One region of the Mesorhizobium sp. B2-3-2 genome, then DNA from elsewhere that is predicted to be linked to it. Evidence: predicted binding sites of a transcription regulator. Region 1 holds the regulator's gene; each other region holds the start of a gene.
The links. The regulator PhoB, encoded in region 1, activates phosphate uptake and scavenging genes when phosphate is short. The targets are predictions, from matches to a motif close to TGTCATNNANCTGTCAT.
Positions count from the first base shown of each region.

Region 2: phnC (phosphonate ABC transporter ATP-binding protein) is a predicted target of PhoB. The motif match lies at 1,638-1,654, and genes of this name have one in related genera.
Region 3: FJ964_RS11360 (DUF1045 domain-containing protein) is a predicted target of PhoB. The motif match lies at 1,213-1,229, and genes of this name have one in related genera.
Region 4: phnF (phosphonate metabolism transcriptional regulator PhnF) is a predicted target of PhoB. The motif match lies at 1,492-1,508, and genes of this name have one in related genera.

Region 1 covers NZ_VFWA01000023.1:41,795-45,059, reverse strand. Annotated here, with positions in the region: gene pstA (phosphate ABC transporter permease PstA) at 1-140, shown strand, start outside; gene pstB (phosphate ABC transporter ATP-binding protein PstB) at 137-940, shown strand; gene phoU (phosphate signaling complex protein PhoU) at 966-1,673, shown strand; gene phoB (phosphate regulon transcriptional regulator PhoB) at 1,693-2,382, shown strand; gene FJ964_RS29650 (ROK family protein) at 2,390-3,265, opposite strand, start outside.
Region 2 covers NZ_VFWA01000002.1:49,112-52,376, reverse strand. Annotated here, with positions in the region: gene phnL (phosphonate C-P lyase system protein PhnL) at 143-850, shown strand; gene FJ964_RS05450 (DapH/DapD/GlmU-related protein) at 847-1,464, shown strand; gene phnC (phosphonate ABC transporter ATP-binding protein) at 1,724-2,572, shown strand; gene phnD (phosphonate ABC transporter substrate-binding protein) at 2,664-3,265, shown strand, end outside.
Region 3 covers NZ_VFWA01000003.1:558,268-561,532, reverse strand. Annotated here, with positions in the region: gene FJ964_RS11365 (alpha-D-ribose 1-methylphosphonate 5-triphosphate diphosphatase) at 1-422, opposite strand, end outside; gene FJ964_RS11360 (DUF1045 domain-containing protein) at 467-1,174, opposite strand; gene iolB (5-deoxy-glucuronate isomerase) at 1,326-2,138, opposite strand; gene FJ964_RS11350 (DUF3329 domain-containing protein) at 2,143-2,361, opposite strand; gene iolE (myo-inosose-2 dehydratase) at 2,402-3,265, opposite strand, start outside.
Region 4 covers NZ_VFWA01000002.1:54,952-58,216, forward strand. Annotated here, with positions in the region: gene FJ964_RS05475 (carbon-phosphorus lyase complex subunit PhnI) at 1-339, opposite strand, end outside; gene phnH (phosphonate C-P lyase system protein PhnH) at 341-952, opposite strand; gene phnG (phosphonate C-P lyase system protein PhnG) at 952-1,413, opposite strand; gene phnF (phosphonate metabolism transcriptional regulator PhnF) at 1,537-2,280, shown strand; gene FJ964_RS05495 (zinc-binding alcohol dehydrogenase family protein) at 2,297-3,265, opposite strand, start outside.

The sequences.
Region 1 (3,265 bases):
TCACCATCTTCCAGTTCGCTCTCAGCCCCTACGAGGAATGGCAGCAGCTGGCGTGGACCGGCGCACTCATAATCACCCTTACGGTTCTCGGGCTGAGCATCTTGGCCCGCAGCCTTACCGGACGCAGAGAGGACAGATGAAACCGATGTTGTCCACCGAGTTGAACACGCCCGAAGTCGCGGTCGAGAAAGCCAAGATCGAGGTCAAGAACCTCAATTTCTACTACGGCCAGTCGAAGGCGCTGAAGGATATCAGCCTGTCGCTGCCCGAGCGCAGCGTCACCGCCTTCATAGGGCCTTCGGGCTGCGGGAAGTCGACGCTGCTGCGCGTCTTCAACCGCATCTACGAGCTTTACCCGAAGCAGAGCGCCGAGGGCCAGGTGCTGCTCGACGGCCAGAACATCCTCGACCGTTCGCAGGACCTCAACCTGCTCAGAACCAAGATCGGCATGGTGTTCCAGAAGCCGACGCCGTTCCCGATGTCGATTTACGAGAACATCGCGTTCGGCGTCAGGCTCTATGAGAAGCTCAGCAAGGCCGAGATGGACGGCCGTGTCGAGCAGGCGCTGAAGCGCGCGGCACTGTGGAGCGAGGTCAAGGACAAGCTCAACGCCAGTGGCCTCAGCCTTTCGGGCGGCCAGCAGCAGCGCCTCTGCATCGCCCGCACGGTGGCGGTGAAGCCAGAGGTCATCCTGCTCGACGAGCCTGCCTCGGCGCTCGATCCGCTGTCGACCGCCAAGATCGAGGAACTGATCGACGAGCTGCAGGCCGATTACACGATCGTCATTGTCACCCATAACATGCAGCAGGCGGCGCGCGTGTCGAAGCAGACCGCCTTCATGTATCTGGGCGAGCTGGTCGAGTTCGACCGCACCGAGAAGATCTTCACGTCGCCCCGCGAGAAGCGCACGCAGGACTATATCACCGGCCGCTTCGGCTGATCCCAGGCATACGAGGACCAAGATCATGGCCGAACATACAGTCGCAGCCTTTGACGAAGATCTCGGACAGATCAGCAGGCTGATCCGCGACATGGGCGATCTCGCCTCATCGATGGTCGGCGGCGCCACCAAGGCGCTCCTGAATTCCGACAACGCGCTCGCCCAGCGCATCGTCTCCGACGACGCGATCATGGATGCGCGCCAGCGCGAACTCGACGACCGCGCCATCACCCTGATCGCCAAGCGGCAGCCCATGGCGGATGATTTGCGCCATGTCGTCGGCTCGATCCGCATGGCTGGCGATCTCGAACGCATCGGCGATCTGGCCAAGAACATCGCCAAGCGCGTCGGCACCGTCGGCCTGGCCGCCACGCCGCGCGACCTGTCGCACTCCATCGATGCCATGGCGCAGCTGGTACTGATCCAGGTGCAGGGCGTGATCGAGGAGTATGGCGCCCGTGATGCCTCGGCGCTTGCCAAGCTGCGCGCCGACGATGAACGCATCGACGTCAAATACACATCGGTGTTCCGCGAGCTGCTGACCTACATGATGGAGGATCCGCGCAACATCACCGCCTGCACGCATCTTTTGTTCTGCGCCAAGAACCTCGAGCGCATCGGTGATCATGTGACCAACATTGCCGAAAATGCCTATTATGTGCTGACCGGCACGCAATTGCCCGCCAATCGCCCGAAGCAGGACGAGACGGCGATGTCGGCGCCAGCGGCGTGACGGCAGGGGTGACCAGTCGATGATCGCGCCACGCATCATGGTGGTGGAGGACGAGGAGCCGCTGGGTGTGCTGCTCCGTTACAATCTGGAATCGGAGGGTTACCAGGTCGAGGTGGTGACGCGCGGCGACGAAGCCGAGATCCGCTTGCAGGAGAATGTCCCCGACCTTCTTGTGCTCGACTGGATGGTGCCGGCGGTTTCCGGCATCGAACTCTGCCGCCGTCTCCGGATGCGCCCCGAGACCGAGCGGCTGCCGATCATCATGCTGACGGCGCGCGGCGAGGAAAGCGACCGGGTGCGCGGTCTCTCCACCGGCGCCGACGACTATCTGGTCAAGCCGTTCTCAACCCCGGAATTCATGGCACGCGTCAAGGCGCTGCTGCGCCGCGCCAAGCCGGAAGTGCTGTCCAGCGTGCTCAAGGTCGGCGACATCGTGCTCGACCGTGAATCGCACCGGGTCTACCGCAAGAAGAGCGAGATCCGGCTCGGGCCGACCGAGTTCCGCCTGCTCGAATTCATGATGCGCCATCCGGGCCGGGTGTTCTCGCGCAGCCAGCTGCTCGACAATGTCTGGGGCGAAACGATCTACATCGACGAGCGCACCGTGGACGTCCATGTCGGCCGGCTGCGCAAGGCGGTCAACAACGGCCGCATGCCTGACGTGATCCGTACTATCCGTGGCGCGGGGTATGCGATCCGCGAAGACTAGGGATATGTCACGCAACATTCTCGCCCACGCCTGATTTCGCCTGTGCCCCCGGTGCGAAAATTTCCTGGTCGACGTAGGTCAGCGCGCGCATGGCGCAGCCCTCGCGGATCAGCGGCAGTTCGTTCGGCTCGGTGTCGAAGGAAATCGATTTCGAGTGCTGGCCGCCGGCGGTCTGGGCAATGGCTTCGCGCAGAGCCGGCTCGATCAGGTCGAAGGCGGCGGCGCTGACGCCGACCATGGCGACCGGCGCCGGATCGATCAGGGCGAACAGGCTGCCAAGGCCATAGCCCAGCGCCTCGCCGGCCTTGCGGTAGGCTTCGCGCTCCGGCCCGTCCTTTTCGCGCGCCGAGGCCGCCAGCGCACGCATGTCGGCGTCGCTGACGTCGACGGGCTCGGTGTCCTCGCCAAGCTGCCTCGCGTTGCGCCAGATGGCATAGTTGCCGGCATAGGCCTCGACGCAGCCGCGCCGGCCGCAGCGGCAGAGCGCCCCGCCCGGGCGATGGATCATGTGGCCGAACTCGCCTCCGGATGAATGGGTGCCGGTGAACAGTTCGCCCTTCAGCACCAGGCCCATGCCGATGCCGTGCGACAACAGGATGGCGATGAAGTCGTCGCGGTAACGCCGGGGATCGCGCCAGCGCAGCGCCACCGCCATCATGTTGCAATCGTTCTCCATGGTGGCGGGAATGCCGAACTCGGCCTCCAGTATGTCGGCGAAGGCGATGTCGGTCTGCGGCGTGATCGGCGACCACAGCATGGCGCGCGCATCCGTATCGGTGATGCCCTGGATCGCCAGCGCGATACGAGCGATGCTGGCGACGTCGAGGTCGGGATCCTCGAACCGTCGCCTGACGATGGCCACGCATTCGCCGATCAGCGCCTC
Region 2 (3,265 bases), on a different contig from region 1:
TCACCTCCGCTTTCGCCGATTTTCGACCTCGCGGAATGTGCGAGACGCAAAAGCTTCCGATCTCCCCCCTTGAGGGGGAGATGGCCGGCAGGCCAGAGGGGGGCGCCGGCCCGCAAACATACGACAACAGGAGAATCTTCTGATGCCGACCCCGCTCGTTGTCTCCGATGTCGCCAAGAGCTTCACCATGCATCTGCGCGACGGCATCAAATTGCCTGTCGTCGCCGGTGTCTCCTTCTCGATCCGCGCCGGTGAATGCACCATACTCGGCGGCCCGTCCGGGGCCGGCAAGAGTTCGATCCTGAAGATGCTCTACGGCAATTACGACGTCGACGAAGGCCAGATCATCGTCGCGCACGAAGCCGGGCTGATCGATCTTGCCAGCGCCAGCCCGCGCACCGTGCTTGCCGTGCGCCGGCAAACGATCGGCTATGTCAGCCAGTTCCTGCGCACCGTGCCCCGCGTCTGCGCACTCGATGTCGTCGCCGAGCCGCTGGTCGAGCGCGGCGAGGAGCGCGAGGCGGCACGGGAAAAGGCACGCGCGCTCTTGGCGCAGCTCAATCTGCCGGAAAAGCTCTGGGCCTTGCCGCCGGCGACCTTCTCCGGCGGCGAGCAGCAGCGCGTCAACATCGCGCGCGGCTTCATCACCGGGCACCCGATCCTGTTGCTCGACGAGCCCACCGCCTCGCTCGATGCAAGGAACCGCGATGTGGTGATCGAACTCATCGCCGCCAAGAAAGCGGCCGGCGTCGCCCTGCTCGGCATCTTCCATGACCACGACGTGCGCGAAGCGGTGGCCGACCGCATCATCGACGTCACCGCCTTCGCCCCGGGAAAGCTCGCCGCATGAGCAGGAAATTGTCGGAGACGCCGCTGGTCCATCCCACGGCGGAGGTGCAGAACTCGACGCTCGGCCGCTGGACCGAGATCGCAGACCGCAGCCGGGTTTCGGAAAGCGAACTCGGCGACTATTCCTACATGATGCAGGACTGCGCCGTCTGGTGTGCGACGATCGGCAAATTTGCCAACATCGCGGCAAGCGTGCGCATCAACGCCACCAACCACCCGACCTGGCGGCCGACGCTGCACCACTTCACCTACCGCGCATCGGACTATTGGGACGATGCCGAACACGAGAGCGAATTTTTCGCTGAGCGCCGTGCAAGGCGTGTTTTCATCGGCCACGACACCTGGCTCGGCCATGGCTCGACAATCCTGCCCGGCATCACCGTCGGCGATGGCGCCGCCGTTGGCGCCGGTGCGGTGGTATCGAAGGATGTCGCGCCCTACACCATCGTCGCCGGCGTGCCGGCAAAGCCGATCCGCGAGCGCTTCGACCGCCGCACCGCCGAGCGCTATCAGGCGCTTGCCTGGTGGGATTGGGACCATGCAAGGCTGCGCGCCGCCCTCGACGATTTCCGTCAGCTCGAGGCCGAGGCTTTCCTGGAAAAATACGGCGGATGACGGTGGTGAATGGAATAGGGCCGTTCACCATTCACACCCCTGAAATTGAACTCGGACAGGAGGCTGTCTTCTCAAGCCGCCTGCCTTCTGCAGCTTCAGGGGCATGGAGCATTTCGAGGAACTGATGGTCCTGGCCTGATCGCGCACGAAACGGCTGTGGGTGGTAACAAAACTGACATCAATCCGACACCGCAGGTTCATGGCGCTGCGCTAGCGAGGGTCAACAGGACCTTCAACCGCGACTGGACGGGAACGCACCATGTCAGCCACGCTCGAAATCCGCGGCGTCACCCGACGATTTGGCAAGAACACCGCCGTCAACGATGTCAGCATCTCGATCCCGCAGGGTCAGATGGTCGGCGTCATCGGCCGTTCCGGCGCCGGCAAGTCGACCCTTCTGCGTATGATCAACCGCCTCATCGATCCCAGCCATGGATCGATTTTCTTCGACGGCGCCGAGGTCTCGCAATTGCGCGGTTCGCCACTCAGGCGCTGGCAGCGCGACTGCGCCATGATCTTCCAGCAATTCAACCTTGTGCCGCGCCTCGACGTGCTGACCAATGTGCTGCTCGGCCGGCTGAACCATCGCCCGACCCTGTCGAACCTTTTCGGCATGTTCTCGCGGACCGAATGTGCGCAGGCGGTAGCCGCCCTTGAGCGGCTCGACATCGCCCGCACCGCGCTGCAGCCCGCCGGCACCTTGTCGGGCGGCCAGCAGCAACGCGTTGCCATCGCCCGCGCCATGATGCAGCAGCCCCGGGTGATCCTGGCCGACGAGCCGATCGCTTCGCTCGACCCGCTCAACGCCAAGGTGGTGATGGATTCGCTGCAGGACATCAATTTGCGCGAGGGCATCACCGTGGTCACCAACCTGCACACGCTGGACACCGCCCGCACCTATTGCAACCGCATCATCGGCATGGCCGCGGGCAAGGTCGTGTTCGACGGGCCGCCGGAGGAGCTTAACCGCGAGGCCGTCCGTCTCGTTTACGGCGCCGACAGCAATGGCGGCGAAATCTCCGAGGCTATCACCTCGACCAGCGTTGCCTTCAAGCAAAAGATCGCCGCATCCGCCGGACCGCTCGAACCCGCATTCCCTGGTTACTGAGAGCGATCTGGATCGCCAGCCCGCGTCAGGGCACCCGTCAAAATCACCAACGCCGCCGGCGCGGGGCCGGAACCCACAGGAGAGAAATCAGATGTTCAGGAAAATGGTTTTTGGCGCCGTTTCGGTGCTCGCAATGGCCACCGGCGCGGCCCATGCCGCCGATATGAAGGAATTCCGCGTCGGCATCCTCGGCGGCGAGAACGAAACCGACCGGCTGCGCAACTACCAGTGTCTGGCCGATCACCTGAAGGCCGAATTCGGCTTCGAGAAGGTCTCGCTGTTCCCGGCCGCCGACTATGACGGTGTCATCCAGGGCCTGCTCGGTGGCACGCTCGATTTCGCCGAGCTCGGCGCTTCCGGCTACGCCAGCGTCGTCCTCAAGGATCCCAAGGCGGTGACCCCGATCCTCACCACCCAGCAGACCGACGGCGCCACCGGCTACTATTCGATCGGCCTGGCGCTGAAGTCCTCCGGCATCACCGACATCAAGTCGGCCAAGGGCAAGAAGCTCGGCTACGCCGATCCGGATTCGACCTCCGGCTATCTGATCCCGCTGACGCAGATTCCGAAGGATACGGGCGCGTCGAACGAAACATTCTTCGCCTCGACCCAGTTCAATGGCGGCCATGAAAACAACGTGCTCGCCGTGCGTGACGGCAAGGTCGACGTGGCGGTGGACGATTCCTCCGGCAT
Region 3 (3,265 bases), on a different contig from region 1:
ACCTCGCAGCGCAGGTGGATGAAATGATCGGCCCGCAATCGATCCATCCGCACGCTGTCCTCGATCGCATCGGCGAGCTTGCGGATGTCGGCGGCGTTGAGATCGGCATCCTCGTCCATGCCGACGCGCAAGGCATCGAGCACGGTGGTGATGCCCGCGGTCGCCACTTGCGCGTCATGGGCAAGCACGGCGGCGATCGGGTTCCACCGCACCTTCGGCCGCGGCGCATAATGGCCTTCGAGGTGATCGGTGTGAAGCTCGACCAGCCCCGGGATGATGAAATCGCCAGCCATGTCCTCGCCGGCTCGGACGGCGCCGGCGGATATGTCGGCGATCAGACCGTCACGCATCGTGAGCGAACCGTCGATGACCTCGTCGGCAAGAACGATGCGGGCGTTGCTCAGAATGGTCTCGGCGGTCATTTCAGGCAGTCCTTGGTTTTTTCTGGCCTTTACGGCTTGTTGCTTCAGGCGGTTTTTCTAGCCGGACGGCGCCCGAGCGCGTGCTGGGAAAGCACCATGAACGGGGCGCCGGGTTCGGGCTCGATGAACAACGTCAACCCGTCCACAGGCACCGGCTGGCGCAGCACCTCGGCGAACAGGCCCTCGATCGCCAGGCGAAGACGAGGGCTTTCCTGTGGCCCGGCCCTGCCGGAAAGCGTCATATGAAAGCGGAAGCTCTCGAAGACATAAGGATAGCCCCACTGGCAAAGATTGCGGAATTCGCCCGGCTTCAGCGAGTTCGGGTTGCGCCGCTCGATCTCGGCCTCCGTCAACGGCGCGCGAAAGCGGTCGAAATCGCGCACCACGTCATCGGCGAAGCGATTGAGCGGAGGCAATGGCGCCTCCGGCACCAGCGCGAAGAAACCGTCGATCTGGCTGACGACGAGACGGGGGATCATCACAACCGGCGTCGCTTCGGCAAAGGCGTCGAGCGCTGTGCGCAACGAGGCTTCGGTTTCGTTGGCCGCTAACCGGAAAGGGGCTTTCAGCGTCGCATGAAAACCATAGCGCCGTGCCGATGCGGTGTGGAAGGCGACTTCCGCCGCCGACAAATCGCCCACCGCCTCCGCCGGTCGCGTTGTGGCGCCGAAGGGGTCACGGCCCAGCCAGTTGGCGGCGATCCCTGCCAATTTTTCGTCCTGCCGGGGGGTGAAGTAGATGGCGTAGCGCATCGAAAATCCTCGTCAGCCCGTTGCCATAGGTGATTTCCATGACGGATTGACGAAGCTTTGAAGGGTTTTCGAAGGCAAATCGACCCCGCCGGTCCTTAGCCGGCGATTTTTCTGATCTGGACCAACAGGTTCAGCCGCAACCGCGGGCCGGTCAGGCCTTCATCAGCCATTCGTGCTCGGGCGCATTGTGGAATTTCCACGTCCGCGTCGGGCCGGCCATGACGTTGAGGTAGTAGAGGTCGTAGCCGTGGCAAGCGGCGCAGGGGTGATAGCCCTTGGGCACCAGCACGACATCGCCGTCCTCGATCGCCATCGCCTCGTCCAGATCGCGGAAGCCGCCCTTGTCGGCGTCGGTATAGACACGCTGGAAGGCAAAGCCCTGCGGCGGGTTGAGGCGGTGGTAATAGGTCTCCTCGAGATAGGATTCATCAGGCAGATTGTCCTGGTCGTGCTTGTGCGGCGGGTAGCTCGACGTATGGCCGCCGGGCGTGATGACCTCGACCACCAGCAGCGAATCGGCCGGCTTGCCCTCGGGCAGGATATTGGTCACGTAGCGCGTATTGGTGCCCTTGCCGCGCACCTCCTGGCCGAGATCGTCGGGTCCGATCACGCGAACCGGCAGGCCGCCGCCGAGGCCGGGCGCCGAGCACACCGCGAGTTCCAGTCCGGTATCGGCTGTCACCGACCAGTCCGATCCCTGCGGCACATAGACAGACCATGGCTTGCCTTCGAAGGGCGACATGCGCTGTCCGAGCATGCCGAGATCCTTGCCGTCGGCCTTGACCGTGCCCTTGCCGGTGACGAACACCAGGCAGACTTCGCGATCGTCCGTCTTTCCCGACGCACTTTCGCCTGGCCTCAGCCGATGCAGGTCGAAACCGACATAGGTCCAGCCGGCGCTTTTTGGCGTCACATGGGCGACACGGCCATGGCCCTTGTCGGCCTTCACCAGCAGCTTCGACATCCGGTTACTCCTTCGGTTCGACTTCGGCGGGCGCCTTGTTCTCGTCGGCCGGCTTATAGAGATAAAAAAACTGCCAGACGCCATAGCCGGCGAAGCCCAGCGCGATCACGCCCCAGAACGGTGTGCCGCTCGCGAACTCGATGATCGACCAGATGACGCAGACCGCGACGACGGCGACACGCCGCCACAATGGCCGGAAGAAGGGGTGCTCGGAATCTTTCATCGCGGCAACCTACAGCAAGCCCGGCCTGGCGAGAACCCGATCAGACATCGGGAAAGCCCTGCGTCTCGACCGTGTAGCCGGCGGCCGTCATCACCCGCATCAGCTCCTTGTGGCCGACCTGCGCCATCTTGAGCGGCGGGTTCTTCTTCGGGTCCTGTTCGGCCTCGACCACGAACCAGCCTTCATAGCCATGGTCGGCGAAACGCTGCACGATGGCGCCGAAATCCAGCGAGCCGTCGCCCGGCACGGTGAAGGCTCCGAGAGCCACCGCATCGAGGAAGGACTGCTTCGTGCGGTCGAGCTTCTCGATCACGCCCATGCGCACGTCCTTCACATGCACATGGCTGATGCGCTTGTGATGATTGTCGATGGCGCGCAGCACATCGCCGCCGGCAAAGGCCAGATGGCCGGCATCGAGCAGCAGCGGAATGCCCGCTCCGGAATGGCGCATGAAGGCGTCGAGCTCCGGCTCGGTCTCAACCACCGCCGCCATGTGGTGATGATAGGAAAGCGGCATGCCTTGCTCGGCGCACCATTCGCCGAATTCGGTCAGGCGCCTGGCATAAGCCTTCATCTCGTCGCCCGAGAGTTTCGGCTTGGTGGCGAGCGGCTTCGAGCGGTCGCCCTGGATCGAGCGGCCGACCTCGCCATAGACGATGCAGGGCGCGTTCACCGCCTTGAACAGATCGATCATCGGCTGGATGCGATCCTTGTTCTTGCTCATCTCCTCATCGACCAGCGTGCCCGAGAACCAGCCACCGCACAGCGTGACGTCGGCCGCCTTCAGGATCGGCAGCATCACCTTAGGGTCGTTGGGGAAGCGCCGGCCCATCTCCATTCCGGTGAAGCCGGCCGAGCGCGACTGGCGCAGGCACTCCTCAAGCGACACGTCGTCGCTGAGTTC
Region 4 (3,265 bases), on a different contig from region 1:
GGGCAGGTCCTTGTAGGTCGCCGAAACGCGACGTTCGACCAGCATGGTGGCGGTGTCGATGGCATTTGTATAGCCAAAGCGCGGCAGCGTGGTGCGGTAGGCCCGCACCAGGAAGATCGCCTCGATCATGTCGCCACGCGCCTGCACGATGGCGAGCGCGGCGAGTTCGCGGTCGTAGAGCGAGCCTTCGCTCATCACCCGGTCGACGCCGAGCGCCAGTTGTTCGACGATCTGGTCGAGGCGCAGCGCCGGCACCGAGCGATCACCGCGCCTACGGTCGGCGAGCAGGCTGTGAGCATTGGCGATTGCCGCTTCGCCGCCTTTTACCGCGACATACATGCTAGGCCTCCATCGTCTTGATGCGTGTCGTCCGCGGCAGGCAGGCGAGGCTGTCATGTGCCGCCAGGATGATGTCGACGCCGCGCGGAAAGCGCCTGATATTCTGCTTCCACTGCTCGATGAAATGACGCGGCATCAGTGCCGGCGCTATCGCTGCCGTGTTCTCGATGCCGGGACCTTCGAGCAGCAGCGGCGTGCCTGACGTGAGATCGCCGACCTGCAGGATCAATGTGGTCGAGCGGTCGGGATAGTCCTGTGTGCCCTGCGAGAAACCATCGAGCGCCATCATCTCGGCCGGCGAGGCGATCAAAGCGAAATGCGCGTCGGCCGGGGTGTTGGCCAGCGGCGCGCCGCTGTGGAAGCCGAGCCAGGATATGACCGCCGCCGAGGCGTGCAGGGCCGGGTCGAGCCAGAGCGGCGTATCGTTGTCGCACAGTGCCAGCGCAACCGCGCCTGATGTCGCCGAAAGCGGCGCCGGAGGGCGGGCCAGGGCCGGCAAGGGCTGCACGCTGCCCGGCCGCGCCATCGCGTCCATGACGGCGCGAAACACCGTCTGGGCGTTGAACACCGGATCGGCGAACCCGCCCTCGATCGATTGCGCTGCGATGTCCATCAGTCTTCTCCGCGGACCATGGTGAAGAAATCCACCTTCGTCGCCGCCGTCTCGGCGCGGCGCTTATCTCGTGCCGTGGTCAGGGCGGCCCGCAGCGGCGCGAGAAGGCCCGTTTCGACCGCCTGTCGGTGAGCGGGGTCCTGCCACAGCGCGTCGGCGATGGCTGCCAGCTTCGCCTTCTGCTTGTCGTGTCCGAGCGCATAGCAATGGCCGACCTGTCCGGACGGCAGGCGTACGGTGGCGCGGGTCACGGTGGCCTCGCCGACATTGAAGGGCGCGCCGCCGCCGCCGATGCGGCCGCGCATGGTGACCAGGCCGGTCTCGGGACCGCGCAGCAGTTCGGCCTCGGCAGGCAGGCCGGATTCATTCCAGAGGCGAACGATGTCGCCGCCGCTGGACTGCGCCAGGGTTGCCATGGCCGCCTTGCGTTCCGCCTGGTCGCGGGCTTCCTGTCCTCGCATGAGTAACATCCCTTCGTTACAATTTGTCTATTGATATAGACAACTATACAAATTATAATCCATATGTAGCGCGAGTCCATGACGGGCGCGTGACAAATGCGGGTAAGGGCTGAGACCGGGGATATGACGGGGGGGTCCGACAGCATCGAGCGGCGCAGCGGCGTCTCCCTGTGGCGGCAGATCGCCGACAGGATCCTGCATGCGATCGCCATCGGCGATTTCGCCGAGAATGCCGCGCTGCCGCCGGAGATGGCGCTGGCCGAGCGCTATGGCGTCAACCGTCACACGGTGCGCAGCGCCATCGCGGCGCTCGTGCAGGACGGGGTGCTGCGGGCCGAGCAGGGGCGCGGCACTTTCGTGCTGTCGCGCAGGCGGCTGTCCTATCCGATCGGGGCGCGCACGCGATTTTCGACCGGCTTGCAAGGCCAGGCCTCGGAGCGGCACATCGTACTCCTCGCCTCATCGATCGAGCCCGCCAGCCGGCGCGTCGCCGAAGCCTTGGGCCTTGCCAGGGGATCGGATGTCATTCGCCTGGAGACGCGCGGCGAGGCCGACGGGCAGCCGGTGTCGCGCGCCTCCGGCTGGTTCGACGCCAGGCGCTTCGCCGGCATCGATGCCGCCATGGCCGAGACCGGATCGATCACCGCGTCGCTCAAGCGTTTCGGCATAGACGATTATCTCAGGCAATCGACGGTGCTGTCGGCGCGTCATGCCGATGCTTCCGACCTTGCCGACCTAGATCTGCAGCCGGGCGGCATCGTGCTGGTCACGGTGGCCGTCAACATCACGCCGGACGGCCAGCCGATCCAGTTCGCCGAGGCGCGCTTCCCGGCGGAGCGGGTGGAGCTGAAACTGTCGGCATTGTGAGTCGCGGGACGGTTGTCTATCCGATCTCTATCACGGCCTTGATCAGGCCGGATTTCTCATGCGCCCAGCGGGCGAGGTCACGGGGCGTGTCGGCGAGCGCGGTACGGTGGGTGACCAGCTTGGCGAGCGGCACCGCGCCATCGCGGATCGAGGCGGCGACGTGGTCGAAGTCGGCCCGCAAGGCATTGCGGCTGCCGACAAGCGTCATCTCGCGCTTGTGGAATTCGGGGTCGGAAAAAGCGATGTCGTCCTTGACGACGCTGACCAGCACCAGTGTCCCGCCATGCGCGACATGGGCGAAGGCCGACTGCACCGAGGCGGTGTTGCCGGTGGCGTCGAAGACCACGTCGAAACCTTCGCCTGATGTCGCTTCGCTGACCAGATCGGATGCCGCGTCGCGCGACCCGTCGAGGGTCTTGAAGCCGAGTTCATTGGCGGCGAAGCCAAGCCTCTCGCTGCTCATGTCGAGCAGCGTCACGTCGAGCCCGGCGATGCGGGCGAAGATGGCGGTGCCGAGCCCGATCGGTCCGGCGCCGATGACGAGCGTCCGTGCGCCGGGATCGGCACGCGAGCGCCGCACCGCATGGGCGCCGATGGCCAGGAATTCGACAGCCGCGGCATCGGCCAACGACAGGCCGTTGGCTGGATAGAGGTTTTGTGCCGGGACAAGGATCTGTTCGCACATGGCGCCGTCGCGATGCACGCCGAGCACTTCGATCCGGACGCAACAATTGGGCTTGCCGTGCCGGCAGGCGATGCATTTGCCGCACGCCAGATAGGGATTGATGATGACCGGCTCGCCCTTGGCAAGAGCAACGCCTTCACCCGCCTCGACAATGGTCCCCGACACTTCGTGGCCCATGATGCGAGGGTAGGCGAGGAAGGGATGCTTGCCCTCGAAGATGTGGTAGTCGGTGCCGCAAATGCCGACATGGCTGACCGCCACCAGCGCCCAGCCGGCAGGCGGTGATCCAGGGGCGGGACG